DNA from 3 places in the Paenalkalicoccus suaedae genome. Region 1 is predicted to be linked to each of the others. Evidence: a T-box and tRNA genes for the amino acid it is inferred to sense, from the RefSeq annotation. Region 1 holds a T-box; the other regions hold tRNA genes.
The links. The T-box of region 1 lies ahead of ileS (isoleucine--tRNA ligase). A T-box ahead of a tRNA ligase gene usually reads a tRNA of that ligase, here a tRNA-Ile.
Positions count from the first base shown of each region.

Region 2: it encodes a tRNA-Ile, which carries the amino acid that the T-box ahead of ileS (isoleucine--tRNA ligase) is inferred to sense. The anticodon was not compared.
Region 3: it encodes a tRNA-Ile, which carries the amino acid that the T-box ahead of ileS (isoleucine--tRNA ligase) is inferred to sense. The anticodon was not compared.

Region 1 covers NZ_CP041372.2:2,117,692-2,127,353, forward strand. Annotated here, with positions in the region: gene lspA (signal peptidase II) at 1-46, opposite strand, end outside; gene ileS (isoleucine--tRNA ligase) at 116-2,875, opposite strand; T-box leader at 2,954-3,172, opposite strand; gene FLK61_RS11195 (DivIVA domain-containing protein) at 3,222-3,722, opposite strand; gene FLK61_RS11200 (YlmH family RNA-binding protein) at 3,829-4,605, opposite strand; gene FLK61_RS11205 (YggT family protein) at 4,618-4,884, opposite strand; gene FLK61_RS11210 (cell division protein SepF) at 4,900-5,328, opposite strand; gene FLK61_RS11215 (YggS family pyridoxal phosphate-dependent enzyme) at 5,334-6,023, opposite strand; gene FLK61_RS11220 (YlmC/YmxH family sporulation protein) at 6,089-6,343, opposite strand; gene sigG (RNA polymerase sporulation sigma factor SigG) at 6,441-7,229, opposite strand; gene sigE (RNA polymerase sporulation sigma factor SigE) at 7,314-8,012, opposite strand; gene FLK61_RS11235 (sigma-E processing peptidase SpoIIGA) at 8,036-8,896, opposite strand; gene FLK61_RS11240 (hypothetical protein) at 9,162-9,335, opposite strand; gene ftsZ (cell division protein FtsZ) at 9,623-9,662, opposite strand, start outside.
Region 2 covers NZ_CP041372.2:703,850-713,511, forward strand. Annotated here, with positions in the region: gene FLK61_RS04000 (Tex family protein) at 1-1,150, shown strand, start outside; gene cmpA (cortex morphogenetic protein CmpA) at 1,163-1,267, opposite strand; gene FLK61_RS04010 (SprT family protein) at 1,357-1,842, shown strand; tRNA gene FLK61_RS04015 (tRNA-Asn) at 1,992-2,066, shown strand; tRNA gene FLK61_RS04020 (tRNA-Ser) at 2,073-2,163, shown strand; tRNA gene FLK61_RS04025 (tRNA-Glu) at 2,184-2,258, shown strand; tRNA gene FLK61_RS04030 (tRNA-Val) at 2,457-2,532, shown strand; tRNA gene FLK61_RS04035 (tRNA-Asp) at 2,541-2,616, shown strand; tRNA gene FLK61_RS04040 (tRNA-Leu) at 2,643-2,727, shown strand; tRNA gene FLK61_RS04045 (tRNA-Leu) at 2,755-2,840, shown strand; tRNA gene FLK61_RS04050 (tRNA-Pro) at 2,887-2,963, shown strand; tRNA gene FLK61_RS04055 (tRNA-Gly) at 2,984-3,057, shown strand; tRNA gene FLK61_RS04060 (tRNA-Ile) at 3,088-3,164, shown strand; rRNA gene FLK61_RS04065 (16S ribosomal RNA) at 3,350-4,916, shown strand; rRNA gene FLK61_RS04070 (23S ribosomal RNA) at 5,158-8,095, shown strand; rRNA gene rrf (5S ribosomal RNA) at 8,219-8,335, shown strand; gene FLK61_RS04080 (trans-sulfuration enzyme family protein) at 9,238-9,662, shown strand, end outside.
Region 3 covers NZ_CP041372.2:2,750,903-2,760,564, forward strand. Annotated here, with positions in the region: gene FLK61_RS14745 (aminotransferase) at 1-827, opposite strand, end outside; gene FLK61_RS14750 (Lrp/AsnC family transcriptional regulator) at 824-1,321, opposite strand; gene FLK61_RS14755 (DUF6612 family protein) at 1,530-2,420, shown strand; gene FLK61_RS14760 (NADP-dependent glyceraldehyde-3-phosphate dehydrogenase) at 2,753-4,198, opposite strand; tRNA gene FLK61_RS14765 (tRNA-Lys) at 4,704-4,779, opposite strand; tRNA gene FLK61_RS14770 (tRNA-Glu) at 4,795-4,869, opposite strand; tRNA gene FLK61_RS14775 (tRNA-Asn) at 4,896-4,970, opposite strand; tRNA gene FLK61_RS14780 (tRNA-Ile) at 4,976-5,052, opposite strand; tRNA gene FLK61_RS14785 (tRNA-Gly) at 5,070-5,143, opposite strand; tRNA gene FLK61_RS14790 (tRNA-Arg) at 5,170-5,246, opposite strand; tRNA gene FLK61_RS14795 (tRNA-Gly) at 5,263-5,337, opposite strand; tRNA gene FLK61_RS14800 (tRNA-Gln) at 5,345-5,419, opposite strand; tRNA gene FLK61_RS14805 (tRNA-His) at 5,440-5,515, opposite strand; tRNA gene FLK61_RS14810 (tRNA-Trp) at 5,536-5,609, opposite strand; tRNA gene FLK61_RS14815 (tRNA-Tyr) at 5,616-5,699, opposite strand; tRNA gene FLK61_RS14820 (tRNA-Asp) at 5,721-5,796, opposite strand; tRNA gene FLK61_RS14825 (tRNA-Ser) at 5,819-5,911, opposite strand; tRNA gene FLK61_RS14830 (tRNA-Met) at 5,923-5,999, opposite strand; tRNA gene FLK61_RS14835 (tRNA-Ala) at 6,026-6,101, opposite strand; rRNA gene rrf (5S ribosomal RNA) at 6,111-6,227, opposite strand; rRNA gene FLK61_RS14845 (23S ribosomal RNA) at 6,351-9,289, opposite strand; rRNA gene FLK61_RS14850 (16S ribosomal RNA) at 9,530-9,662, opposite strand, start outside.

The DNA.
Region 1 (9,662 bases):
GCTGATCAAGCCCAATAATGACGAGAGCTATTACATAATATATCACGTTTATCGTCCTCCGTTTTCGCATCAAGACGTACCAGAGAGCAACGTCTCTGATACGTCCGACTATCCATTATGCATTTTGGTAATGCGTCACTACTGTTTCTGTACATTCTGGGCATAGGGTTGGATGATCGCTGTCTGTGCCTAGCTCATTTGAGACATAGCGGCACCTTTCGCATACTTCCCCTTCAGCTTGCTCTACTAATACAGCTACATGCTCGTAGTTTGTTGCACCAACAGGCGCTTCGTCTTCTACCTTTACATCGACCGCAATAAACAAGCGGTGAAGCTCATTTAATGAACGAAGCAGTGCGACATCATCTGCTGAACCAGATAGAGTTAGTGTTGCATGCGCACTCTTATTGATCCCTTTTTCGTTACGAGCATCTTCGTATGCCTTTAAGACATCATCACGAAGAAGGACAAAACGATCCCACTTCTTTACAAGCTCTTCGACTCCAGTAAACTCTTGAACCTCCGGCATATCCGTTAGCTGAACAGCCTCTTCTGACACGCCAGGAATGAATCCCCAAACTTCCTCTGTCGTGTGAGAAAGGATTGGAGAAAGTAACTTAGTCAGTGTCACTAGTGTATCATACATCACCGTTTGGATGCGGCGGCGGCTGATATGATCTTCTTCTTTTAGATATAGGTAGTCCTTACCGATATCCATGTAGAAGGAGCTTAGTTCGATCGTACAGAAATTGTGAACTTTGTTATAGACCGTTGAGAACTGGTACTCATCATAGCCTTTACGAACGTCTCTCACAAGGTCATTTAACTTCACAAGCATGTACTGATCTAAACCAGACAGGTCTTCGTAGCTAACTCGGTGATTAGCTGGATCGAACCCTTCTAGGTTCCCTAAAAGGAAGCGGAATGTGTTACGAATTTTACGATATACTTCAGCAACCTGCTTTAGGATTGCATCCGATACGCGTACGTCTGCCTGGTAATCTACAGAAGCAACCCATAAACGAAGGATGTCAGCTCCAAGCTGTTGCATCACTTTATTAGGAATGATCGTATTACCAAGTGACTTACTCATTTTCTTCCCTTCGCCATCTAATGTGAACCCGTGGCTGATGACAGATTTATAAGGTGCCTTGCCTGTCACAGCTACAGAAGTAGATAAAGACGAGTTAAACCATCCACGATATTGGTCAGATCCTTCGATATACACGTCAGCTGGTCGTACTAAATCGTCACGCTCATGCAGGACAGCTTGGTGAGAGGATCCTGAGTCAAACCATACATCCATAATGTCTGTTTCCTTTGTAAACGTCCCGTTCGGGCTGTGTTCTGACGTAAATCCTTCAGGAAGTAACTCCTTTGCATCCCACTCAAACCAAATGTTTGATCCGTGCTCACGGAATAGGTCAGATACATGCTCAATCGTTTCATCCGTAATGATTGGCTCATTATTCTCGCCGTAGAAAACAGGGATTGGCACTCCCCATACGCGTTGTCTTGAGATACACCAGTCACCGCGATCGCGTACCATGTTATAAAGGCGCGTTTCGCCCCACTTAGGTAGCCAAGTTGTCTCTTCTACTTCACGGAGTAAATCTTCGCGGAAGTCTTTAATAGAAGCAAACCACTGAGACGTCGCACGGAAGATAACAGGCTTCTTCGTACGCCAGTCATGTGGATACGAGTGCGTAAAGAAGTTGAGCTTAAGTAGCGCTCCGACTTCCTCTAGCTTTTCACTGATTGGCTTATTTGCTGCGTCGTAAAACAGTCCTTCAAACATAGGTGCTTCATCTGTGAAGACACCTTTATCATCAACTGGGCAAAGTACGTCAAGGCCGTACTGCTGTCCAACGATATAGTCATCTTCCCCGTGGCCTGGAGCTGTATGGACACAGCCTGTACCTGCATCAAGTGTCACGTGATCACCTAAGATGATCAGGGACTCACGATCATAAAGAGGGTGCTTTGCTTTTGCATGCTCAAGCTCCGCTCCTTTGTGAGTAGCGACTACTTCGTAGTCTGTCCACTCAAACTGACCAACTAACTCTTCAAGCAATCCTTCTGCAACGATATACTTTGCTCCGTTTACGGCAACTGTCACGTAGTCAAGCGTTGCGTTTAACGCGATCGCTAAGTTTGCTGGGATCGTCCAAGGTGTTGTTGTCCAGATGACAAACTTTTCGTCCCCTTGTAGTACTCCTCTACCATCTGTTACATCAAACGCTACATAGATAGAAGGAGAACGCTTATCGTGATATTCGATTTCTGCCTCTGCTAGCGCAGATTCAGAAGAAGGAGACCAATAAACTGGCTTTTTACCTTTGTAGATATAGCCTTTTTTCGCCATTTCACCAAAGACTTTAATTTGCTGTGCTTCGTATCCATGATGTAGTGTCACGTATGGATTATCCCAATCTCCGCGGACACCTAAACGCTTAAACTGCTCACGCTGGCTATCTACTTGCTCTAACGCATACTCAGCACAAAGCTTTCGGAATTCAGCAATGCTTAGCTTCTTGCGATCCACTTTGCCTTTTTTCGTTAGTGCTGTTTCAATCGGAAGTCCGTGTGTATCCCAGCCTGGAACGTAAGGCGCATGGAAGCCTGTCATGGATTTATGTCGCACGATAAAATCTTTGAGGATTTTATTTAATGCGTGACCCATATGGATATCACCGTTTGCATACGGTGGTCCATCGTGAAGAATAAACGTTGGTCGACCTGCTGTACGCTCCTGTACCTTCTCGTACAAACGTCTTTCTTCCCAATCCTTTTGCATATCCGGCTCACGATTCGGTAAATTACCGCGCATCGCGAATTCTGTTTTTGGCATTTTTAATGTGTCTTTATAATTCATGATAAATCCTCCTTAGAGAGTTAATAGATTACCTGTCGTGTATAATGGGATGTAAAAACACAAAAAAACTCGCCCCTAAAAAGGGACGAGTTACACCCGCGGTACCACCCAATGTAGTGCAAACCTGCACTCACTTAGCATGACGTATCGATCATGACTCGGTGCAGCCTACTAAGCATCGCTTTTCGGTGCACTGCTCCAGGGTGATCTTCAAATCGACTTCTTTGCTAGGCTCACACCGTCCCTAGCTCGCTTTAAAAGCTCATTCGACTTTACTATCCCTATCAACGCAAACTGTAAATTTCTTATAAAGTATATCTGAGGATGATGTCTGAGTCAAGTACTACTAGCGGCTCTCGTAGGACAATTGCTCGCGATCTTCTGCGTCATCCGCAAGCTCATCCCAGTCATCGGTATGTAGCATTTCAAGCTGCGCTTCAAGCAGCATTTTAAATCTTGTACGGTAGACAGATGATTGCTTTTTAAGCTCTTCAATCTCGTACGACACTTTTCGCGATTTTGCTAGCGCATCGTTAATAATCCGATCAGCGTTCTTCTCCGATTCCTTTACGATGAGCTTTGCTTCTTTAGAGGCACTTCGCTTTACCTCTTCCGCAGTCTCTTGGGCCACTAAAATAGATTTATTTAGCGTAGTCTCTATGTTTGAAAAGTGCGTAAGCTTATCCTCAAGCTCGTTGACACGATCAAACAGCTCTTTTTTCTCTCGAATGATAAGCTCGTAATCTTTGATGATTTGATCTAAAAATTCATTAACCTCGTCTTCATCATAACCTCGGAATCCACGTGTGAATTCTTTATTATGAATATCTAATGGCGATAGTGGCATTAATGTTGCACCTCCGAAAATTTACGTAATTTATCTTTGATTCGACAAGCAAGTCAAATATCCTCTAAGTTAGTAATAAAAATGCGAATTTATTTAAAATATGTAGCTATGCGCCAATTATTCCAACTATGATACGTTGTTTACCCTTCTTCGTCTCGCCACCAAGCTCGATAATTTGACAGCGACCACTTCCTCTAAGTGAAAGAACATCTCCTTCTTTCAAAAGATATGCAGGATCCTCAATAATTTGCCAATTAACCTTTACCTTCTCAGATTGGATAAGTGGTTTTACTTTAGCACGTGATAGCTTAAATACTTCCGCCAACACAGCATCCAGTCGAAGGGATGATATAGTGCCTGACTGCTCTCTCATCTCTTCGTCAGGTGTCACGAGAGAACCTGGTTGTAAGGAATCTAGCGTTATTCCGTGTTTACCGACGTGGGTAAACTCCTGTTCTACAAAACCAGAAACTTCTTTTGCAACAATGATCTGCGCTCTTTCGGATGCGATAATGATATCTCCGAATTTTTCTCGCTTCATTCCAAGCCCCATTAAAGAACCGAGTACTTGAGGGTGTTCAATCGACGTATATTTTTCAGGATAACGGATATCATAACAAGCTAGCTCAAAATCTTCTATGCTTGGATCTAAATAATCTGGGTGCAGAAGCGCTCGTTTTCTTTCTGCACCCTCATACGCCCCGTGAAAAGAGACGAGCACTTCCGATTTAGCCCCAATAAGCGATAGTAAAATTCGTTGCTTTCTAGGATCTAAAAAGTCTGTTAGCTTTGCGCGATACTCTCGTTCTACGATTTCTTTCCAATCAAGCACTTGGTCGACAAACGCGTGCTCTTCCTTTCGATAGTGCTGATAGACTGACAAGACAATCGCTCCTTAGATCAAAAAGTTATAAAATAAGAACTGAACACCATTTTGCGCAAAACGGAGCACAAAGATTGCAATAAGTGGCGAAATATCGATCATTCCAAGTGGTGGAATAATTCTGCGGAACGGCTCAAAGTATGGTTCTACCATACGACCAAGAGCTTGTCCGAAATTCGACTCGCGTGCATTAGGGAGCCAAGACATAAATATATAAATAATACACATGAACCAGTAAACATTCATTGCTGTTAATATAACATTTAATAAGACTTCCATTTCTTTCTCACCTTCCTAGTCTTGAAATAACTCTGAAATCGATCCTGAAACATTAATGTTATCAGGCGTGCATAAAAAGATATTGTCCCCAAGCTTTTGAATATCTCCACCTATAGCGTAAACTGTTCCGCTTAAAAAGTCGACTATTCGTTTCGCCTGTTCACGTGGGATGCGCTGCAGATTAATGACAACGGCGCGACGATCTTTTAAGTGATCCGCAATCTCCTGCACCTCATCGTACGAATGAGGCTCTAAAAGAATCATCTTCGACGTTTGTTGAATGGAGCTTAAGCTAACAACATTAGGCTTGTCCCCTTTTGTTTGCTTTTTGTTTGTAACGGGGAGGTGGATGTCTTCGTCACGATTTTGCTCGACTTCAACCTCTCGCTCTTCATAATCATCTTCCATTTCAAAGAAACGTTTGATCTTCGTTTTAATCGTCACTTACGTCACCCCTTTTTTTCGTTACCAACTAAGCATGAGCCAAGTCGAATATACGTTGCGCCTTCTTCAATAGCTACCTCATAATCATTAGACATTCCCATAGACAGCTCTGTACACGGTGCATGAGCGAAGTTTTTTGACGCGATCTCTTGCTGAAGCTCTCTTAGCGCACGAAACGCGGGTCTGACTGTTTCAGGATCCTCGACGTGCGGAGCCATTGTCATTAACCCAACGATTCGAACCGCCTTATACTCTGCTAGCTTCTCAATGAACGGCAACACCTCGTCCGGTGTTAACCCAGACTTCGATTCTTCGCCAGTTACATTAACTTGAACGAAGGCAGAGATAGTTCGCCCATCTTCCACTCGTTTTTCAATCTCTTTCGCAATCGACTCACGTTCGATCGAATGTACAAAGTCAAACGCATGAATCATCTCTTTTACTTTCCGAGATTGAAGGGTCCCGATAAAGTGCCAAGTAGCATCATGCTTAATATCATCAAATTTATTCATACCTTCTTCTAACCGATTTTCACCTAAATCTGTAATACCGGCTTTAAGTGCTTCTTTTGCTGTCTCTATCGAAACGTATTTAGTCACCGCAACAATTGTCACATCGTTCGGATTACGATCCACTTTATGACATGCTTGTGCAATGCGCGTACGAATTTCTTCAAGGTTATTTACTACAGACAAGGAAAGACCTCCTTCTTTACCATTTAGGACTCTACCCTTAATAATAAAGAAAGTTGGTCGTACTATCAATCTTTTCCTATAGAAGCCGCTTCAGCGATTTGAACGAGAATGACATCCTGTCCAATTTTCTTAATTTGTACCCACGGTATAAATAGCTCCGCTTCTTTATTAAAAAGGGATCTCACCCTTCCTTGGCCGATAATAATAGCTTGTACAAGCCCTTTATCTAAATCGACATCTAAGTCTACGACGTGGCCTAATAGCTTTCCAGTCGAGACATTCACCACTTCTTTTGTTGCAAGCTCTGTCATCGTAATCATGATACATCCCCCTAACTCAATTTACTCTACTTCTACACCGTACGATTCAAACACGCAAAAAATACCGAGAATTCGTCTCGGTATTTCGCAAAACCTATTAGTCACGTGCTAGCTGATTCATATCTTTTACTGCCGATTTTTCAAGCCTCGATACTTGCGCTTGAGAAATTCCAATTTCCTCTGCTACTTCCATTTGCGTCTTGCCTTCAAAGTAGCGCATACGAACGATTTTTTTCTCCCTATCATTTAGGCGGAGCATCGCTTCTTTTAACGCTAGCTGATCGCACCAATTCGTATCTTTTTCTCGGTCATCACGAATTTGATCCATCACAAAAATTGGATCTCCACCATCCTGATAAATCGGTTCAAATAAGGAGACAGGATCTTGAATCGCATCAAGTGCAAATACAATATCCTCAGTAGGAATATCTAATTCTTTGGCAATCTCTTGCACGGTTGGCTCTTGTTCTCGTGGTCTAGTTGCCATGAGAGAGTCTCGGACTTGAAGCGCTCTATACGCTGTATCTCTTAGTGATCTTGAGACTCGAATTGGGTTATTATCTCGCAAGTAGCGTCTTATTTCCCCTATAATCATCGGGACTGCATACGTCGAGAATTTGACATTTTGTGAGAGATCAAAGTTATCGATCGATTTCATTAGTCCAATACAGCCTACTTGAAATAGATCGTCGACATTCTCTCCTCGATGGTTAAATCGTTGAATCACGCTAAGTACAAGTCTTAAATTTCCACTAACCAGTTTTTCACGTGCATCGTCGTCCTCTTCCTCTTGCATTTGTTTAAATAAAATCCGCATTTCTGTATTTTTTAATACTGGAAGTGTGGAAGTATCCACGCCACAAATCTCCACTTTATTTCGCGCCATGATGATCCCTCCAGTCAGGAGATTACTTACAAGCTCAGTATCTCCTTAAGGAAGAATTATATGCAGACGTCTACATGCGTTCTTTCACATCATTTTGTTAAATTCTTTTTGAAGGCGTCTAATAATCCGCTTTTCTAGGCGAGAAATATAGGACTGAGAGATACCTAATAAGTCTGCAACATCTTTTTGTGTACGCTCTTTTTCCCCCGATAGACCAAAGCGAAGTTCCATAATTTGCTTCTCTCGATCATTTAATGAGAGTAGTGCATGTTTAAGGAGGCGTCGATCTACGGTCTCCTCCATTCCTTTTGTAATAATATCCTCTTCCGTACCCAGCACATCAGATAATAGTAGTTCGTTGCCGTCCCAATCAATATTTAAAGGCTCGTCAAAAGATACCTCTGATCGGCGTTTATTATTTCGACGCAAATACATGAGAATTTCGTTCTCAATACATCTAGATCCATAAGTAGCAAGCTTTATTTTTTTCTCAGGATTAAACGTATTAACTGCTTTAATTAGCCCGATGGTTCCGATGCTTATTAGATCCTCAATGTTTATCCCTGTATTTTCAAACTTACGGGAGATATATACAACAAGCCTTAAATTCCGCTCAATTAGCGTTGCGCGTGCCGCTTCATCAGGTAGCTTAGCAAGGACCGCAGCCTCCTCATCCTTGGACAACGGTGGTGGTAATGCCTCGCTTCCACCGATATAATAGACCTCTTTCCCTTTTACATGAAACCTCATTAGAAGCTTATAATACCAGCGCTTTACATACATTTTCTCAAACATGATTATCCCCCTCATCCTTCCATAGATTCGTGTAGTAAGCAGTTGTATCTATCTGTATCACTTAATGTTTCACTTAGGGCAACATAGACGTGACATGATTCCTTTTGACCGTTCCTTTCTAAGTTACAAGAGCTTGGTTTCCAAACAACTCGTAGTGCCTGTCCAGCAACCGTTCTAATTGGTACAACCGTCATGTCAATCGACAGGTTGTCCATATTATTCGTTATAAGCTTCTGTATCTGCTCTTCTGCTAATACTTCTTGAAGCTTGTCTTCATTGACAAATATAATCGGTCGTTTTGTCAATGGATCCATTGCCTGATTACCAGTATCAATAAATCCTTTCAATCTCACCGTTGCTTCCTTAGATGCTAGTATGACAGGCACTATTTTTTCTTCCATTCGTTTAATCGCGCGAAGTAAAAAATCTCGGTGTTTTACAAATAGCCAGAGACCTGGAAATGAGATCACGATAAACCCCCACGATAAAGGGGACCCATATGGGCTAAATCCAGGGTTCTTTAAAGCTGTCGCGAACGATTGATCGACTGTCAGAAAATAATGTACCGCAAGCATCCCTCCACCGATCGCAAACTGTACAAAATAAAACGTCCCAGTCAGTTGTAGCAGCCGGATAATACGTCGTTTACCAAACGTCGCACGGATGATAAGGAGTGAATAAAGAATTTTAACTACTGGCATCAGTAAAAATCCAATCTCTGGTACTAGCATGACCCACAGATACAGAGAAGCGAGTAACGCACCACCAAGCTTTCGTTTTATGCTTGGTTGTTCCTTCATAACCAATGCGGTCAACGTTAAAATCATGTAGTCCATGATGATATTCATTGCAAAGAGAATATCAACAAACATGCCCCACTCTCCCCCCTTCTTGCATAGTAAAAGTGTAAAAGATCATGTCTAAAAAGTGTGTCTAACAGTGAGGAAAATTAGCACTAGTTTTGGCGGTTTATGTAAGGAAAGGCTTTTATGTATAGAAGAAGTTATTTTGAGGAGGTCTATAGTGAAGGTTTATCGTTACCACGTATATAATGGCTGAGTGTGTGCATTTATCGGCAGCTCGCGTGCATTTTCCTTTTCACCACGTGCATTTCCACCCCCTCTGTCTGCATTCTTTTCAACCGTGTGCATTTATCTCTGCGTGGTGTGCATTTATAGGCTGCTCGCGTGCATTCTCCTCTTCACCATGTGCATTTCTACTCTCTCTGTCTGCATTCTTTTCTGCCGTGTGCATTTCCTTCTGCGTGGTGTGCATTTCTTGTTGGCTCGCGTGCATTTTCCTCTTCACCACGTGCATTTCCTCCTCTTCTGTCTGCATTCATTTCAGCCGCGTGCATTTTCCCCATACAGCATGCATTTCTCAGACGCTCGTATGCATTCCACCACCCACTCTCTATCTGCATTCTTTCCATCATACTAACTCACTCAATTCCCTCACATACTCCAACCACCAACTACTCTCTCCATCTAATGCTCCTAAACACAAAAAAAGAGAAACCGATATCATGCATCGGTTTCTCTTTTTATATTACTTATTTAATTAGCACAATCCCAAAACTCTTATTCTTATAACGCCCCTTAACGGTTACGTCTATTTCGTAAGAATGTTGGAATATCT
Region 2 (9,662 bases), 1.4 Mb from region 1:
TGATACGGGTAAAATGCTTCATGTGAGTGTCATTTATCCAACGGCTCCGTGGAATAAAACGGCGGAAGCAAAAAAAGTTGTTATAGATCTTGTCCAAAAGCACGGCGTGAAAATGATCGCAATTGGTAACGGTACGGCGTCTCGTGAGACAGAGCAGTTTATCGCAGATGTCCTTAAGGAGACGACGGATGTGTACTATCTCATCGTGAATGAAGCGGGAGCAAGTGTCTATTCAGCTTCAAAGCTTGCAAAAGAAGAGTTCCCAGACTTGCAAGTAGAGGAACGAAGTGCGGTATCAATCGCGCGTCGTTTACAGGACCCATTAGCTGAGCTTGTAAAAATTGATCCGAAATCAGTTGGCGTTGGGCAGTATCAGCATGATGTGACACAGTCTAAGCTTGGAGATAGTTTAACGTTTGTCGTAGAGACGGTAGTTAACCGAGTAGGAGTCAACGTAAACACGGCTTCATCCTCGTTATTGCAGTATGTAGCTGGTCTCTCAAAGACAGTTGCAACAAATATTGTGAAGCGTCGTGAGGAAGAAGGTAAGTTTGTTTCGCGTAAGGAGCTTAAGAAGATTCCTCGCTTAGGCGCTAAAACATATGAACAGGCAATCGGGTTTATGCGGATTAATGACGGCAAAGAGATACTTGACCGCACGGCGATTCACCCGGAGAGCTATGATGTCACGCATGCGTTGCTCCAGCACCTGTCGCTGACAAAAGAGCAAATTGGCTCTGAAGAGGCAAAAGCGGCACTTGAAGCGATCGACATTCGTGAGATGGCTACTACGCTCGAAACTGGGGAGCCAACGCTACGCGACATCGTGCAGGCATTGATTCAACCGGGGCGTGATCCACGTGACGATATTCAAAAGCCTCTATTAAAGCAAGACGTTCTATCTCTTTCCGATTTAGAAAAGGGGATGGAGCTCCAAGGGACTGTGCGTAATGTCGTTGATTTTGGAGCATTTGTTGATATAGGTGTAAAGCAGGATGGATTGGTGCATATTTCGAAGCTCGCAAATCGATTTGTGAAGCATCCAATGGATATTGTCTCTGTTGGTGATGTGGTAACTGTGTGGGTGGATGGCGTAGATGAGCAGAAAGGGCGAGTCTCGTTAACGATGAAGCAACCATCTGATCAATAAAATCTAGGGAGTCTACAGGCGCTGGTAGTAAAACCAGCACGCGTTCAGCGTACGGACCTTATAAAGGTCTCGTGTCCTGTAGGCTTCTTTTAATTGATTGATTAACCAATGCGGCACGAAAAGACACGTCCTTTCCCTTTTCGACTTTTATATAGAATGATATAGTATATGCAGGATCAAAATAATTGTGATGGAGTGCGTGCATAATGAATGATAAAGATTTACAGCAGCTAACGGAATCTATATCGATGGAATACTTTAAGCGCCCTTTTTTACATCGGGCTTTTTTTAACCCGCGCTTGCGAACTACAGGTGGTCGCTATTCATTAGGTACGCATGATATTGAAATTAATCCTCGTCACTTTGAGTATTTCGGAGAGGAAGAGGTTGTGAGTATCATCAAGCACGAGCTTTGTCATTATCATTTACATATCCTTGGTATGGGGTATCAGCATAAGGATGAGGATTTTAAGCTTCTATTAAAGCAAGTTGGTGGTTCTCGTCACTGTAAAACGATCCCGAATAGCAGGTCCACTTCGTCTAAGCTACACATTTATGAGTGTGAATCCTGTGCGCTACAGTTCACTCGCCGTCGTCAAATGAATACGAAAAAGTACGTGTGTGGCAGGTGTCAGGGCAGCCTCAAAAAAATAGTAACAAAAACATTTAAAAAACCATTGACGGTAAATTAGATTCTGTGTTAAATTATAAAAGTCGCTGAACGAGCGGTGCTTACAGCGCCAACGACAAAAAATACTTTTTTAAAAAAGTATTGTTGACATAGACCACTGAAAAGTGGTAAGATAAATCTTGTCGAAAAGAGACAAACCTTACTTAATATTCCACAGTAGCTCAGTGGTAGAGCTATCGGCTGTTAACCGATCGGTCGTAGGTTCGAATCCTACCTGTGGAGCCATTTCTTGGAGAAGTACTCAAGTGGCTGAAGAGGCGCCCCTGCTAAGGGTGTAGGTCGCGAAAGCGGCGCGAGGGTTCAAATCCCTCCTTCTCCGCCAGTAAATTTTTCGCCTTTACTGGCCCGTTGGTCAAGTGGTTAAGACACCGCCCTTTCACGGCGGTAACACGGGTTCGAATCCCGTACGGGTCACCATGATTTACATAAACGCAGTCATCTGATACGAAAACGAGAACAGTTGACAAAGAGATTCGCCCTTACAAAAAACTTGATTGGATAAAGAAACAAGAAGATCGAGGAAACAAGGGAGAGAACGTTCAAGCGTACTCAGGTACGTGAGAAAAGTGAACGAGTGCAGTTGACAAAGAGATTCGTAGTTTATTTATCCAATATGGAGGATTAGCTCAGTTGGGAGAGCACCTGCCTTACAAGCAGGGGGTCGGCGGTTCGAGCCCGTCATCCTCCACCATTATAAGTGGTCCCGTGGTGTAGCGGTTAACATGCCTGCCTGTCACGCAGGAGATCGCGGGTTCGATTCCCGTCGGGACCGCCATTTATATTTTTAAGACTTTCAATTGTGCGGGTGTGGCGGAACTGGCAGACGCGCTAGACTTAGGATCTAGTGCCTTCGGGCGTGGGGGTTCGACTCCCTTCACCCGCACCAATTATTACAATTTAACAGTTTATGTACGCGGTCGTGGCGGAATGGCAGACGCGCTAGGTTGAGGGCCTAGTGGGAGAAATCCCGTGGAAGTTCGACTCTTCTCGACCGCACCAATTACATAAATCCCTGAATATATAACATGTAAATGTCGCCCTTAACCGGGAAGTAGCTCAGCTTGGTAGAGCACTTGGTTTGGGACCAAGGGGTCGCAGGTTCGAATCCTGTCTTCCCGACCAGTTATACGACATTTTATCATGCGGGTGTAGTTTAGTGGTAAAACCTCAGCCTTCCAAGCTGATGATGTGAGTTCGATTCTCATCACCCGCTCCATTTATTTAACCAAATTACATGATTGGTTCAGGGCCTGTAGCTCAGCTGGTTAGAGCGCACGCCTGATAAGCGTGAGGTCGGTGGTTCGAGTCCACTCAGGCCCACCATAAGAACTTCTCATAGAACAACTTGCTCTTTGAAAACTAAACAAAAGACGAAGCGAAGGAATTAAAAGAGATGAAAACCATCTCGTCAATTTTTTTAAATGAAGAACCTAGTTCTTCAAAATGAATCGCTAGATTCGTTGTTCGAGTTTACTCGAACGTTAGTCAGAAGTTCAAACTTCGACGATTTATCGGAGAGTTTGATCCTGGCTCAGGACGAACGCTGGCGGCATGCCTAATACATGCAAGTCGAGCGCAGGAAGCATCACGATCTCTTCGGAGTGAATGATGTGGAATGAGCGGCGGACGGGTGAGTAACACGTGGGCAACCTGCCCTGTAGACTGGGATAACTTCGGGAAACCGAAGCTAATACCGGATAATCAAAGGAACCGCATGGTTCCCTTGTAAAAGTTGGGTTTTACCTAACACTACAGGATGGGCCCGCGGCGCATTAGCTAGTTGGTAAGGTAATGGCTTACCAAGGCGACGATGCGTAGCCGACCTGAGAGGGTGATCGGCCACACTGGGACTGAGACACGGCCCAGACTCCTACGGGAGGCAGCAGTAGGGAATCATCCGCAATGGGCGAAAGCCTGACGGTGCAATGCCGCGTGAACGATGAAGGTCTTCGGATCGTAAAGTTCTGTTATGAGGGAAGAACAAGTGCCGCACGAATAGACCGGCACCTTGACGGTACCTCACGAGAAAGCCCCGGCTAACTACGTGCCAGCAGCCGCGGTAATACGTAGGGGGCAAGCGTTGTCCGGAATTATTGGGCGTAAAGCGCGCGCAGGCGGTCTCTTAAGTCTGATGTGAAAGCCCACGGCTCAACCGTGGAGGGTCATTGGAAACTGGGAGACTTGAGTGTAAGAGAGGAAAGTGGAATTCCATGTGTAGCGGTGAAATGCGTAGATATATGGAGGAACACCAGTGGCGAAGGCGACTTTCTGGCTTACAACTGACGCTGAGGCGCGAAAGCGTGGGGAGCAAACAGGATTAGATACCCTGGTAGTCCACGCCGTAAACGATGAGTGCTAGGTGTTAGGGGTTTCGATGCCCTTAGTGCCGAAGTTAACACATTAAGCACTCCGCCTGGGGAGTACGGCCGCAAGGCTGAAACTCAAAGGAATTGACGGGGGCCCGCACAAGCAGTGGAGCATGTGGTTTAATTCGAAGCAACGCGAAGAACCTTACCAGGTCTTGACATCCTCTGCCACTCCTAGAGATAGGACGTTCCCCTTCGGGGGACAGAGTGACAGGTGGTGCATGGTTGTCGTCAGCTCGTGTCGTGAGATGTTGGGTTAAGTCCCGCAACGAGCGCAACCCTTGACCTTAGTTGCCAGCATTTAGTTGGGCACTCTAAGGTGACTGCCGGTGACAAACCGGAGGAAGGTGGGGACGACGTCAAATCATCATGCCCCTTATGACCTGGGCTACACACGTGCTACAATGGATGGTACAAAGGGCAGCAAAACCGCGAGGTTGAGCAAATCCCATAAAGCCATTCTCAGTTCGGATTGTAGGCTGCAACTCGCCTACATGAAGCCGGAATTGCTAGTAATCGCGGATCAGCATGCCGCGGTGAATACGTTCCCGGGCCTTGTACACACCGCCCGTCACACCACGAGAGTTTGTAACACCCGAAGTCGGTGAGGTAACCTTTATGGAGCCAGCCGCCGAAGGTGGGACAGATGATTGGGGTGAAGTCGTAACAAGGTATCCCTACCGGAAGGTGGGGATGGATCACCTCCTTTCTAAGGAGCATTAAGCTCAATCGAACTTCGCATTCGATCCTTTTGTTTAGTTTTGAGAGGGTAAGCCTCTCCGGAAGAACCCCTTGTGGGGTCTATTCCGAGTTGACCTTTGAAAACTGGATAGTAAGAACATGTAGAAAAGAATCACCGGAAAATCAATCCGTTTGGAAACAAACGAAAGGTTTTTCCGAGTGTCTTAGAAGATAGCCAAGAAGTAAAACGACGTCCTAACAGTAAGTTAGGTTAAGCGAATAAGGGCGCACGGTGGATACCTTGGCACTAGGAGCCGATGAAGGACGGGACGAACACCGATATGCTTCGGGGAGCTGTAAGTAAGCGTTGATCCGGAGATTTCCGAATGGGGGAACCCACTACCCGTAATGGGGTAGGATCCATATCTGAATCCATAGGATATGAGAAGGCAGACCCAGGGAACTGAAACATCTTAGTACCTGGAGGAAGAGAAAGCAAATGCGATTTCCTTAGTAGCGGCGAGCGAAACGGAATTAGCCCAAACCAAAAGGCTTGCCTTTTGGGGTTGTAGGACATTCCATACGGAGTAAGAAAGAGAGAGTCTAGACGAAGCGATCTGGAAAGATCCGCGGTACAAGGTAACAGCCCTGTAGTCAAAAGACTCCCTCCTCCGGAGTGTATCCTGAGTACGGCGGGACACGTGAAACCCCGTCGGAATCTGGGAGGACCATCTCCCAAGGCTAAATACTCCCTAGTGACCGATAGTGAACCAGTACCGTGAGGGAAAGGTGAAAAGCACCCCGAGAGGGGAGTGAAAGAGATCTTGAAACCGTGTGCCTACAAGTAGTTGGAGCCCGTTAATGGGTGACAGCGTGCCTTTTGTAGAATGAACCGGCGAGTTACGATTACGTGCAAGGTTAAGTTGAAGAGACGGAGCCGCAGCGAAAGCGAGTCTGAATAGGGCGACATAGTACGTGGTTGTAGACCCGAAACCGGGTGATCTACCCATGTCCAGGGTGAAGTCCAGGTAACACTGGATGGAGGCCCGAACCCACGCACGTTGAAAAGTGCGGGGATGAGGTGTGGGTAGGGGTGAAATGCCAATCGAACTCGGAAATAGCTGGTTCTCCCCGAAATAGCTTTAGGGCTAGCCTCGAGGGAAGAGTATTGGAGGTAGAGCACTGATTGGACTAGGGGTCCCCACAGGATTACCGAATTCAGTCAAACTCCGAATGCCAATTACTTATCCTCGGGAGTCAGACTGCGAGTGCTAAGATCCGTAGTCAAAAGGGAAACAGCCCAGACCATCAGCTAAGGTCCCAAAGTATACGTTAAGTGGAAAAGGATGTGGAGTTGCTTAGACAACCAGGATGTTGGCTTAGAAGCAGCCATCATTGAAAGAGTGCGTAATAGCTCACTGGTCGAGTGACTCTGCGCCGAAAATGTACCGGGGCTAAACGTATCACCGAAGCTATGGATTAACACCTTAGGTGTTAATGGTAGGGGAGCGTTCCAAGGGCTGCGAAGCAAGACCGGAAGGACTTGTGGAGCGCTTGGAAGTGAGAATGCCGGTATGAGTAGCGAAAAGAGGGGTGAGAATCCCCTCCGTCGAAAGCCTAAGGGTTCCTGAGGAAGGCTCGTCCACTCAGGGTTAGTCGGGACCTAAGCCGAGGCCGAAAGGCGTAGGCGATGGCAAACAGGTTGATATTCCTGTACCACCACGCTTTTGTTTGAGCAATGGGGGGACGCAGGAAGGTAGGGAATGCGCACGATTGGAAGTGTGCGCTGAAGCAGTGAGGCTGGTAGATAGGCAAATCCGTCTACCGTAAGGTTGAGCTGTGATCACGAGCGAAATTTAGTAGCGAAGTTCCCGATCCTACACTGCCAAGAAAAGCCTCTAGTGAGAAAGCTGGTGCCCGTACCGCAAACCGACACAGGTAGGCGGGAAGAGAATTCTAAGACGCGCGGGAGAACTCTCGTTAAGGAACTCGGCAAAATGACTCCGTAACTTCGGGAGAAGGAGTGCTCTATTAGGGTGCAAGCCCGAGAGAGCCGCAGTGAATAGGCCCAAACGACTGTTTATCAAAAACACAGGTCTCTGCGAAGCCGCAAGGCGAAGTATAGGGGCTGACACCTGCCCGGTGCTGGAAGGTTAAGAGGAGGGGTTATCCCTTACGGGAGAAGCTCTGAATTGAAGCCCCAGTAAACGGCGGCCGTAACTATAACGGTCCTAAGGTAGCGAAATTCCTTGTCGGGTAAGTTCCGACCCGCACGAAAGGTGCAACGATTTGGGCACTGTCTCAACGAGAGACCCGGTGAAATTATATTACCTGTGAAGATGCAGGTTACCCGCGACAGGACGGAAAGACCCCATGGAGCTTTACTGTAGCTTGATATTGGATGTTGGAACAGCTTGTACAGGATAGGTAGGAGCCTTGGAAACCGGAGCGCTAGCTTCGGTGGAGGCATTGGTGGGATACTACCCTGGCTGTTTTGACATTCTAACCTCGAACCGTGATCCGGTTCAGGGACAGTGTCAGGTGGGCAGTTTGACTGGGGCGGTCGCCTCCTAAAAAGTAACGGAGGCGCCCAAAGGTTCCCTCAGAATGGTTGGAAATCATTCGCAGAGTGCAAAGGCATAAGGGAGCTTGACTGCGAGACATACAGGTCGAGCAGGGACGAAAGTCGGGCTTAGTGATCCGGCGGCACCGTATGGAAGGGCCGTCGCTCAACGGATAAAAGCTACCCTGGGGATAACAGGCTAATCTCTCCCAAGAGTCCACATCGACGGGGAGGTTTGGCACCTCGATGTCGGCTCGTCGCATCCTGGGGCTGAAGTAGGTCCCAAGGGTTGGGCTGTTCGCCCATTAAAGCGGCACGCGAGCTGGGTTCAGAACGTCGTGAGACAGTTCGGTCCCTATCCGTCGCGGGCGTTGGAAATTTGAGAGGAGCTGTCCTTAGTACGAGAGGACCGGGATGGACACACCGCTGGTGTACCAGTTGTTCCGCCAGGAGCATAGCTGGGTAGCTACGTGTGGACGGGATAAGTGCTGAAAGCATCTAAGCATGAAGCCCCCCTCAAGATGAGATTTCCCATCACTTATAGTGAGTAAGATCCCTTAGAGATGATGAGGTAGATAGGTCTCGTGTGGAAGCATAGCGATATGCGGAGCTGAGAGATACTAATCGATCGAGGGCTTAACCAAGATATATAGTTTTACAGAAGGCGTCAACTAAGACGATTCTTCTTCTACATGTTCACTATCCAGTTTTGAAAGGTCAACGACCTTTATCTTTCTTGATTCGCACAGCGGAGCAAGAAATCATAGTCTAGTGACGATAGCAGAGAGGTCACACCCGTTCCCATGCCGAACACGGAAGTTAAGCTCTCTAGCGCCGATGGTAGTTGGGGGCTGTCCCCCTGTGAGAGTAGGACGTTGCTGGGCAAACGAGCATCCACCTGATGGTGGGTGTTTTTTTGTGTGTTAAAAAGGGAAATTAGCTGCCTTTTTAACGGGAAGGTCGTTGATTTATCGATCGTTTACGTCAGGCTAGAGGTCGTTTGCATCATATTGGGTAGTGAGTGCGCCACCTGATCTTCCGTATGCGTCGCGGCAGATTGGCTTGCATCAAATGAAGGAGTGTATGCATCCAAGATAGAACGGCGTTTGCATCACATCTAAGATGGAGTGCGTCAGTTGGGTCTTCGTATGCGTCTGTTAAACTAGCTTTGCATCAAATGGGAAACTGTTTGCTTCAAACGCCTAGGCATATGCATCAAACAAGGTATCCGTTGCATCACTTGGCACTGGGTATGCGTCAAGTCCCATTCTTCGCATCAAATCCGTGCTTGTATGCGTCATTTGGAAGTCCGTATTTACCAAATCAGAAAGAAGGTCCGTCGCTTAATCTTCCATAAACGTTAAGCAGCTAGTTGATCCAGATGACATAAAAGAAGTAAGGAGCAAATGGAAGTAAGGTGAATCTAATGAGAAGTATGCCGCAACAACCAATATCCTCCAACTAACAACCTCAAAAAACTAACACCACTCAAAACAAAAAACGCCGCTGACTCTCTGACAGAGCGCACCGGCGGGCTGGCAACAGACCAGCAAATATATTTAAGGGGGAAAGGACGTAATGTCCTTTACTGATACCTACTATACAGAGGAATTATGAAGCTAATATGAAGGGGACATGAAGCCTATATGACAAATCATTAATTTGTTTTCTTCCATATGGGTGTATAAAAATACGCGCAAAATAAAACGATTATCTATATTATCTGACTAATTTAAGGTATGATAGTGAGATAAATGATTTTTGTGAATAGAAGGGATGATTGACCATGCGTTTTGATACAATGAACGTGCATTTTCCTACCAAGGAGCAAGCAAATGAAGTGAGTAAAACAAAGCCGATTTACCAAACTTCGGCATTTACCTTTAAAGACTTCACAGAGATGGAAGAGTACTATCAGGGGAATAAAAATTACCTCTACACGCGTATGGGTAATCCAAATAATGATGACCTAGGCAAGGGGGTTGCGGACCTTGAAGGAGCAGAGATGGGCGTGGCAACATCCTCTGGGCTATCCGCTATCCTAGCAGGTGTCTTAGCCGTTGCGAAAACAGGCGATCATATCATCGCAACAGAAGACCTTTACGGAGGGACATATTCGCTATTTAAGCAGGATCTCGCAGACTTCGGAATCGAAGTAAGCTTTATTGACTTAACCGATCGAGAGGCAATCGAAGCATCAGTAAAGGACAA
Region 3 (9,662 bases), 630 kb from region 1:
GTAGACGCACACATCATTGAATACTGATGAATCTTAAGCATCGCCTTCGCATATTCCTCTGGCGCTGCTACATATCCCACGCGCCAACCAGTCATTGCAAACGATTTAGAAAAACCGGAAATCAGAATCGTCCGCTCCCATAAGCCATCGATCGCTGCCGTACTTACGTGTCCCTCATCGTATGAAAGCTCCGCGTAAATCTCATCGGAAAAGACAACTAAGTCATGTTTAATTAATAAGTGAGAAAGGTCTTCTAACGATTTTCTTCCCATAACGGCACCAGTCGGATTGTTTGGGAAAGATAGCATGATTGCCTTCGTCTTATCCGTCAAACGTGACTCGATATCTGCTACGCTGACTTCAAAATTATTTTGCATCGACGTAGGTACTGGCACTGGCGTTGCTCCAGCAAGCTTTACGAGCGGAGCATAAGAGACAAAGCATGGCTCTACGATTAAAATCTCATCGCCTGGATCTAAGACTGCGCGAATCGCAAGGTCAATTCCCTCACTCGCACCGACTGTCACAACAATCTCCGATGCGGGATCGTAAGTTGTATTAAAGCGCGTGTCTAAATACGTTGCAATCGCCTCACGTAGCTCCATTATCCCGGCATTTGCCGTGTAAGCCGTCATCCCACGCTCTAACGAGTGGATACTCGCTTCACGGACGTTCCATGGCGTGACAAAATCAGGCTCCCCAACGCCTAACGAGATAATATTATCCATCGAAGACGCTAAGTCAAAGAATCGTCTAATTCCTGACGGCTCAATGCTCGTTACCGCCTGGGACAGCTTGACTCCATGATTCGTATTTGTCGTGGTCATGGTGACACCACCATTCGATGATCATCACCATCATCCTCTTTAAAAATAATTCCGTCATGCTTATACTGCTTTAGCTGAAAATGCGTTGTCGTTGAAATAACCGAGTCCAGTGTAGATAGCTTCTCCGAGACAAAATTCGCAATCTCCGACATCGTGCGGCCTTCAATTACAACAGATAAGTCATACGTACCCGACATTAAATAGCACGCCTTCACCTCATGGAATCGGTAGATCCGCTCCGCTACTTCGTCAAAGCCAACCCCTCGTTTTGGCGTTACTTTGACATCAATCATCGCTGTTACCATTTCCGCTGCATCGAATTTCGTCCAGTCGATAATAGCCGAATAGCCTAAAATAATATGACGATCCTCTAAGCTCTTTAATAAAACTTTTACTTCATTTAACGGCATATCTAGCATCTTTGACATTTTCTCCGCTGCCATTCTGCCTTCTTTTTCTATTAATAATAGTAGCTCTTTTTCTTTATTAGTCATTCTAATTCCCTCCGCAAAACAATTTCGACTTTTTCATTTATTCTACACGAGCAACGGGTGATATTCTAGACTCTTCCCCTCTTTTCCTCCTTAAGAATGAAAATGGTCTAGACAAACTGGCTTAAATTTGTCAGAATTTGAGTATGGGTGAAACTTATAGGAAAGAAAATCGTATCTATAGGTAGACCCACTAAATGGAGGTTATAACATGAAAAAGCTTTTAGTATTATCTGGAGTATCTTTACTTACTCTAGCAGCATGTAACACAGAGGACGCGCAGGACGTCGAGTCAATCTTAACGTCATCTATTGAAGCGATGGAAGAAGTAGAATCATATGCGGCAGATATGGAAATGACACAAACAATGGGCATGGGGGACGGCGAGTCTCTTACAATGACATCTACTGGCGAAATGATCATGTCAAACAACCCATTAGCTCTTGAGCAACGCATGGAGATGGACATGGGTGAGATGAACATGGGCGAAGGTCCAATGGCTTACACAGCCTACTTCTCTGAAGAGGAAGGATTCTTTATGGAGGAGCCAACGTTAGGTGGTTGGATCAAGCTACCTGAGTCTGAGATGGATGCAATTCTACAAATGGAGCAAATGAGCCCACAGGAGCAATTACGCCCACTCCAATCGTACATTTCTGAGCTAAGCCTAGAAACAACGGATGATGAGTACATCATTACGCTATCTGGTGAAGATATCGACATGAACGCGTTCATGCAGGAATTCCAAGGCCTTGGAGTAGAAGGAATGGATGAAATGATGGAAGTTATGGAAGAGATCGATGTAAGCAGCTTAAATTACGTAATCCACATTGACAAAGAAACAAATTATCAAACAGAAGCACAAATCGACATGGTTATGTCTATGGACATGATGGGTCAATCGTTTGACTCTGAGCAAAGCATCCACATGCTATTCCGTGACTTTAACGAAGTAGGTCCAGTTGAAATTCCTCAAGAAGTTATTGATAACGCGCAAGACCTAGAGGACATGATGGACGCGGAAATGGACTTCGAGATGGATGAAGACATGGAAATCGAAATGGAAGAAGATGTTGACGTAGAGGAAGATACAGAAGAGTAATTTCTAGATGGTCGTTTTAAGTAAGTCCCTATCTTAACTGGTAGGGGCTTTTTTTAATTTTGAATGACACACTTGATTATGCCTCTACTTTGCTTTGCACGTGGCTGGTACTTCGTTTGGGAGTTCTGGTACTTCGTTTGTTCCTTCTACCGTGTTTACTATTAAAACCTATTTGAACCAACTGCCAGCCAACTATATGCAACCACTATCTCCAACATAGTTACGATAAGAAGTGTATTTCTTATCTTTTTCTAACTAAAAACAGGAATCGACTAAAATACAAGTCGATTCCTGCTATATTCTCAAGCAAAGACTCTAAAAGTCCTCACAAATTATAGATTTAAAACGATAACTTTGTCACGCAGCATGGAGTCGATACTACGTCCAATTCCTTGTACCCCTTGACCAGAGTTCTTCACTCCTAAGAATGGGAAGTGGTCAGGCCCACGTGATGTCTTACCGTTAACTTGAACAGTACCTACGTTTAGCTTATCTGCAATAGTAAATGCGTTCTCTAAGTTTTTCGTAAAGATACTTGCTTGCAGGCCATACTGGTTACGTCGCTCAAGAGCAATTGCTTCTAGCTCATTGTGGATACGCATAACTGGTAGGACAGGTCCAAACTGCTCTTCCCACGCAACATCCATTTCTTCAGTAACATTATCTAACAGAGTAGGTCCGAGAAGGTTTGCTTCTTTCTTACCTTCCACTACTACTTTCGCACCTTTAGAAGTAGCGTCTTCAATAAGGCTTGTAACGAAATCAGCAGACTTTTGATCGATCATAGGTGTTACATCTGCTTCTTCACTTGATTTACCTACCTTTAGCGCGGAAATACGTTCTTTTAGCTTTTCAACCAGTTCATCAGCTACGCTGTCTACAACCATGACACGCTTAATAGCCGTACAACGCTGTCCAGAGTAGCTTAATGCGCCGTTAACGATCTCTTTAGCAGTCTTATCAAGGTCAGCATCCTCAAGTACGATAGCTGGGTCTTTACCACCAAGCTCAAGTACGACTGGAATCATCGATGCTTTCTTCGCGATGTGCTGACCTGTCGCAGTACCACCAGTGAACGTGATCATATCAATTTTCTCGTGTGTGACAACAAAATCACCAATTACAGATCCACGTCCCGTTACTACGTTTAATACGCCTTCAGGTAATCCAGCTTTTACTAATGCTTCGATCATTAATAGACCACTAATCGCACCTTGTGTAGCAGGCTTGAATACTACCGTATTACCTGTGATTAATGCTGGTGCAATTTTTGAAGCCGCTAAGTTAACAGGGTAGTTAAATGGCGCGATGGCAAGTACAACGCCATGAGGCACTTTTTGTACCATTGCCTTTGTAGCTTTGGTTGCTCCAGGGAATGCATCTCCTTGAATGAAGCTACCATGCGTACGTAATCCCTCTTCAGCCGTATGACGAATCAATTGCGCCGTTCTTTTTACTTCACTTTTAGCTGCAGAAAGCGTCTTTCCTACTTCAAGGTGAATCATCTCACCAATCTCATCCGTCATCTTCTCAAGCTCAGTCGCCCATCTATGCAGTAGCTCAGAACGCTCATAGCCTTCTGTTGCTTCCCAATTTTCTTGGACATCAGCTGTTTTATTAATCGCTGCATCAACCTCATCTTGACTTAATGCAGGAACCTCACCAACTAAAGAGTTGTCATCAGGAGAATAGATCTTGACAGTCTCTCCGTTCGCACTGCCTACCCATTCATTATTTACTAGTGTATTATATTTACTGTTAAGTTGACGTAAAGCCATGTAACTCACTCTCCAATCTTTGTAATGCTTTTAATTAAACCATGTGAAAACTCTTACAAACAACTACTTTGCTCAAAATAAGCTGATTTTTAACGTTCTTTATATGAGTACTGTCCGTCTAATAGAGACAATATTCAGAAATTATCTAACATGTTTCGGTGCACTAAATTTCTACTATAATAATTACGAGCTAGTATATGTCGTTCGTTATAGTGTATCATATACTCCATTATGACAAGTATTTACTCTATTGCTAATTAATTTGACTAGAGGGGTAAGCGCGCTTGTTAAGCCCTCTCCTCTTTCTTTTATCAGAAAAATTTGCTTCATCGTTCGCTTCGATTAACGATTATAATTTCTTATTTACGACTATGCATAAGCTGTATAAGATTGTTCGCTATAATAATAAACCGATGTCCGACAAAATGAATCTTCTCAATAGAATTTTCTTCTTTAAGACAACAAAAAACCTTATCTCTAATGAGATAAGGTGAAAAGTTAAAAATGGTGAGCCATGAAGGACTCGAACCTTCGACCCTCTGATTAAAAGTCAGATGCTCTACCAACTGAGCTAATGGCTCTTATTAAAAATAAGATGGTGACCCGTACGGGATTCGAACCCGTGTTACCGCCGTGAAAGGGCGGTGTCTTAACCACTTGACCAACGGGCCATAGTTATCGCTTATTATTGGGAAAATGGCTCCACAGGTAGGATTCGAACCTACGACCGATCGGTTAACAGCCGATAGCTCTACCACTGAGCTACTGTGGAACAAATGGTGGGCCTGAGTGGACTCGAACCACCGACCTCACGCTTATCAGGCGTGCGCTCTAACCAGCTGAGCTACAGGCCCATTAATAAGCATAAAAATGGAGCGGGTGATGAGAATCGAACTCACATCATCAGCTTGGAAGGCTGAGGTTTTACCACTAAACTACACCCGCGTAGTTAAAGAAATATGAAATTAAAATGGCGCGCCCGAGAGGAGTCGAACCCCTAACCTTTTGATCCGTAGTCAAACGCTCTATCCAATTGAGCTACGGGCGCGTATATGAGTATCTTCTGGAGCGGAAAACGGGATTCGAACCCGCGACCCCCACCTTGGCAAGGTGGTGCTCTACCACTGAGCTATTTCCGCAAGTAATTGGCAGGGCTAGCAGGATTCGAACCTGCGAGTCACGGAATCAAAATCCGATGCCTTACCGCTTGGCTATAGCCCTTCATTACTATAAGGAATAAATGGGGCGACTGATGGGAATTGAACCCACGAGTGCCGGAATCACAATCCGGTGCGTTAACCACTTCGCCACAATCGCCGCATTACTATAAAATTAATTGGCAGGGGTAGCAGGAATCGAACCCACATCAAAGGTTTTGGAGACCTTCGTTTTACCGTTAAACTATACCCCTAAAAGCTGGTGGAGGGGGGCAGATTCGAACTGCCGAACCCGAGGGAGCGGATTTACAGTCCGCCGCGTTTAGCCACTTCGCTACCCCTCCACGTATAAAGTTGAAATAAAATGGCGGTCCCGACGGGAATCGAACCCGCGATCTCCTGCGTGACAGGCAGGCATGTTAACCGCTACACCACGGGACCACTTACTAGTTTTTAAAAATAATGGCGGAGGAAGAGGGATTCGAACCCCCGCGCGGTTTGACCCGCCTGTCGGTTTTCAAGACCGATCCCTTCAGCCAGACTTGGGTATTCCTCCGAGTAAATATTTGGTAGCGGCGGAGGGGATCGAACCCCCGACCTCACGGGTATGAACCGTACGCTCTAGCCAGCTGAGCTACACCGCCAAATAAACCAATTATTAAAATGTATATGGTGGAGCCTAGCGGGATCGAACCGCTGACCTCCTGCGTGCAAAGCAGGCGCTCTCCCAGCTGAGCTAAGGCCCCATATGTACAGCCCAGCAACGTCCTACTCTCACAGGGGGACAGCCCCCAACTACCATCGGCGCTAGAGAGCTTAACTTCCGTGTTCGGCATGGGAACGGGTGTGACCTCTCTGCTATCGTCACTAGACTATGATTTCTTGCTCCGCTGTGCGAATCAAGAAAGATAAAGGTCGTTGACCTTTCAAAACTGGATAGTGAACATGTAGAAGAAGAATCGTCTTAGTTGACGCCTTCTGTAAAACTATATATCTTGGTTAAGCCCTCGATCGATTAGTATCTCTCAGCTCCGCATATCGCTATGCTTCCACACGAGACCTATCTACCTCATCATCTCTAAGGGATCTTACTCACTATAAGTGATGGGAAATCTCATCTTGAGGGGGGCTTCATGCTTAGATGCTTTCAGCACTTATCCCGTCCACACGTAGCTACCCAGCTATGCTCCTGGCGGAACAACTGGTACACCAGCGGTGTGTCCATCCCGGTCCTCTCGTACTAAGGACAGCTCCTCTCAAATTTCCAACGCCCGCGACGGATAGGGACCGAACTGTCTCACGACGTTCTGAACCCAGCTCGCGTGCCGCTTTAATGGGCGAACAGCCCAACCCTTGGGACCTACTTCAGCCCCAGGATGCGACGAGCCGACATCGAGGTGCCAAACCTCCCCGTCGATGTGGACTCTTGGGAGAGATTAGCCTGTTATCCCCAGGGTAGCTTTTATCCGTTGAGCGACGGCCCTTCCATACGGTGCCGCCGGATCACTAAGCCCGACTTTCGTCCCTGCTCGACCTGTATGTCTCGCAGTCAAGCTCCCTTATGCCTTTGCACTCTGCGAATGATTTCCAACCATTCTGAGGGAACCTTTGGGCGCCTCCGTTACTTTTTAGGAGGCGACCGCCCCAGTCAAACTGCCCACCTGACACTGTCCCTGAACCGGATCACGGTTCGAGGTTAGAATGTCAAAACAGCCAGGGTAGTATCCCACCAATGCCTCCACCGAAGCTAGCGCTCCGGTTTCCAAGGCTCCTACCTATCCTGTACAAGCTGTTCCAACATCCAATATCAAGCTACAGTAAAGCTCCATGGGGTCTTTCCGTCCTGTCGCGGGTAACCTGCATCTTCACAGGTAATATAATTTCACCGGGTCTCTCGTTGAGACAGTGCCCAAATCGTTGCACCTTTCGTGCGGGTCGGAACTTACCCGACAAGGAATTTCGCTACCTTAGGACCGTTATAGTTACGGCCGCCGTTTACTGGGGCTTCAATTCAGAGCTTCTCCCGTAAGGGATAACCCCTCCTCTTAACCTTCCAGCACCGGGCAGGTGTCAGCCCCTATACTTCGCCTTGCGGCTTCGCAGAGACCTGTGTTTTTGATAAACAGTCGTTTGGGCCTATTCACTGCGGCTCTCTCGGGCTTGCACCCTAATAGAGCACTCCTTCTCCCGAAGTTACGGAGTCATTTTGCCGAGTTCCTTAACGAGAGTTCTCCCGCGCGTCTTAGAATTCTCTTCCCGCCTACCTGTGTCGGTTTGCGGTACGGGCACCAGCTTTCTCACTAGAGGCTTTTCTTGGCAGTGTAGGATCGGGAACTTCGCTACTAAATTTCGCTCGTGATCACAGCTCAACCTTACGGTAGACGGATTTGCCTATCTACCAGCCTCACTGCTTCAGCGCACACTTCCAATCGTGCGCATTCCCTACCTTCCTGCGTCCCCCCATTGCTCAAACAAAAGCGTGGTGGTACAGGAATATCAACCTGTTTGCCATCGCCTACGCCTTTCGGCCTCGGCTTAGGTCCCGACTAACCCTGAGTGGACGAGCCTTCCTCAGGAACCCTTAGGCTTTCGACGGAGGGGATTCTCACCCCTCTTTTCGCTACTCATACCGGCATTCTCACTTCCAAGCGCTCCACAAGTCCTTCCGGTCTTGCTTCGCAGCCCTTGGAACGCTCCCCTACCATTAACACCCTAAGGTGTTAATCCATAGCTTCGGTGATACGTTTAGCCCCGGTACATTTTCGGCGCAGAGTCACTCGACCAGTGAGCTATTACGCACTCTTTCAATGATGGCTGCTTCTAAGCCAACATCCTGGTTGTCTAAGCAACTCCACATCCTTTTCCACTTAACGTATACTTTGGGACCTTAGCTGATGGTCTGGGCTGTTTCCCTTTTGACTACGGATCTTAGCACTCGCAGTCTGACTCCCGAGGATAAGTAATTGGCATTCGGAGTTTGACTGAATTCGGTAATCCTGTGGGGACCCCTAGTCCAATCAGTGCTCTACCTCCAATACTCTTCCCTCGAGGCTAGCCCTAAAGCTATTTCGGGGAGAACCAGCTATTTCCGAGTTCGATTGGCATTTCACCCCTACCCACACCTCATCCCCGCACTTTTCAACGTGCGTGGGTTCGGGCCTCCATCCAGTGTTACCTGGACTTCACCCTGGACATGGGTAGATCACCCGGTTTCGGGTCTACAACCACGTACTATGTCGCCCTATTCAGACTCGCTTTCGCTGCGGCTCCGTCTCTTCAACTTAACCTTGCACGTAATCGTAACTCGCCGGTTCATTCTACAAAAGGCACGCTGTCACCCATTAACGGGCTCCAACTACTTGTAGGCACACGGTTTCAAGATCTCTTTCACTCCCCTCTCGGGGTGCTTTTCACCTTTCCCTCACGGTACTGGTTCACTATCGGTCACTAGGGAGTATTTAGCCTTGGGAGATGGTCCTCCCAGATTCCGACGGGGTTTCACGTGTCCCGCCGTACTCAGGATACACTCCGGAGGAGGGAGTCTTTTGACTACAGGGCTGTTACCTTGTACCGCGGATCTTTCCAGATCGCTTCGTCTAGACTCTCTCTTTCTTACTCCGTATGGAATGTCCTACAACCCCAAAAGGCAAGCCTTTTGGTTTGGGCTAATTCCGTTTCGCTCGCCGCTACTAAGGAAATCGCATTTGCTTTCTCTTCCTCCAGGTACTAAGATGTTTCAGTTCCCTGGGTCTGCCTTCTCATATCCTATGGATTCAGATATGGATCCTACCCCATTACGGGTAGTGGGTTCCCCCATTCGGAAATCTCCGGATCAACGCTTACTTACAGCTCCCCGAAGCATATCGGTGTTCGTCCCGTCCTTCATCGGCTCCTAGTGCCAAGGTATCCACCGTGCGCCCTTATTCGCTTAACCTAACTTACTGTTAGGACGTCGTTTTACTTCTTGGCTATCTTCTAAGACACTCGGAAAAACCTTTCGTTTGTTTCCAAACGGATGATTTTCCGGTGATTCTTTTCTACATGTTCTTACTATCCAGTTTTCAAAGGTCAACTCGGAATAGACCCCACAAGGGGTTCTTCCGGAGAGGCTTACCCTCTCAAAACTAAACAAAAGGATCGAATGCGAAGTTCGATTGAGCTTAATGCTCCTTAGAAAGGAGGTGATCCATCCCCACCTTCCGGTAGGGATACCTTGTTACGACTTCACCCCAATCATCTGTCCCACCTTCGGCGGCTGGCTCCATAAAGGTTACCTCACCGACTTCGGGTGTTACAAACTCTCGTGG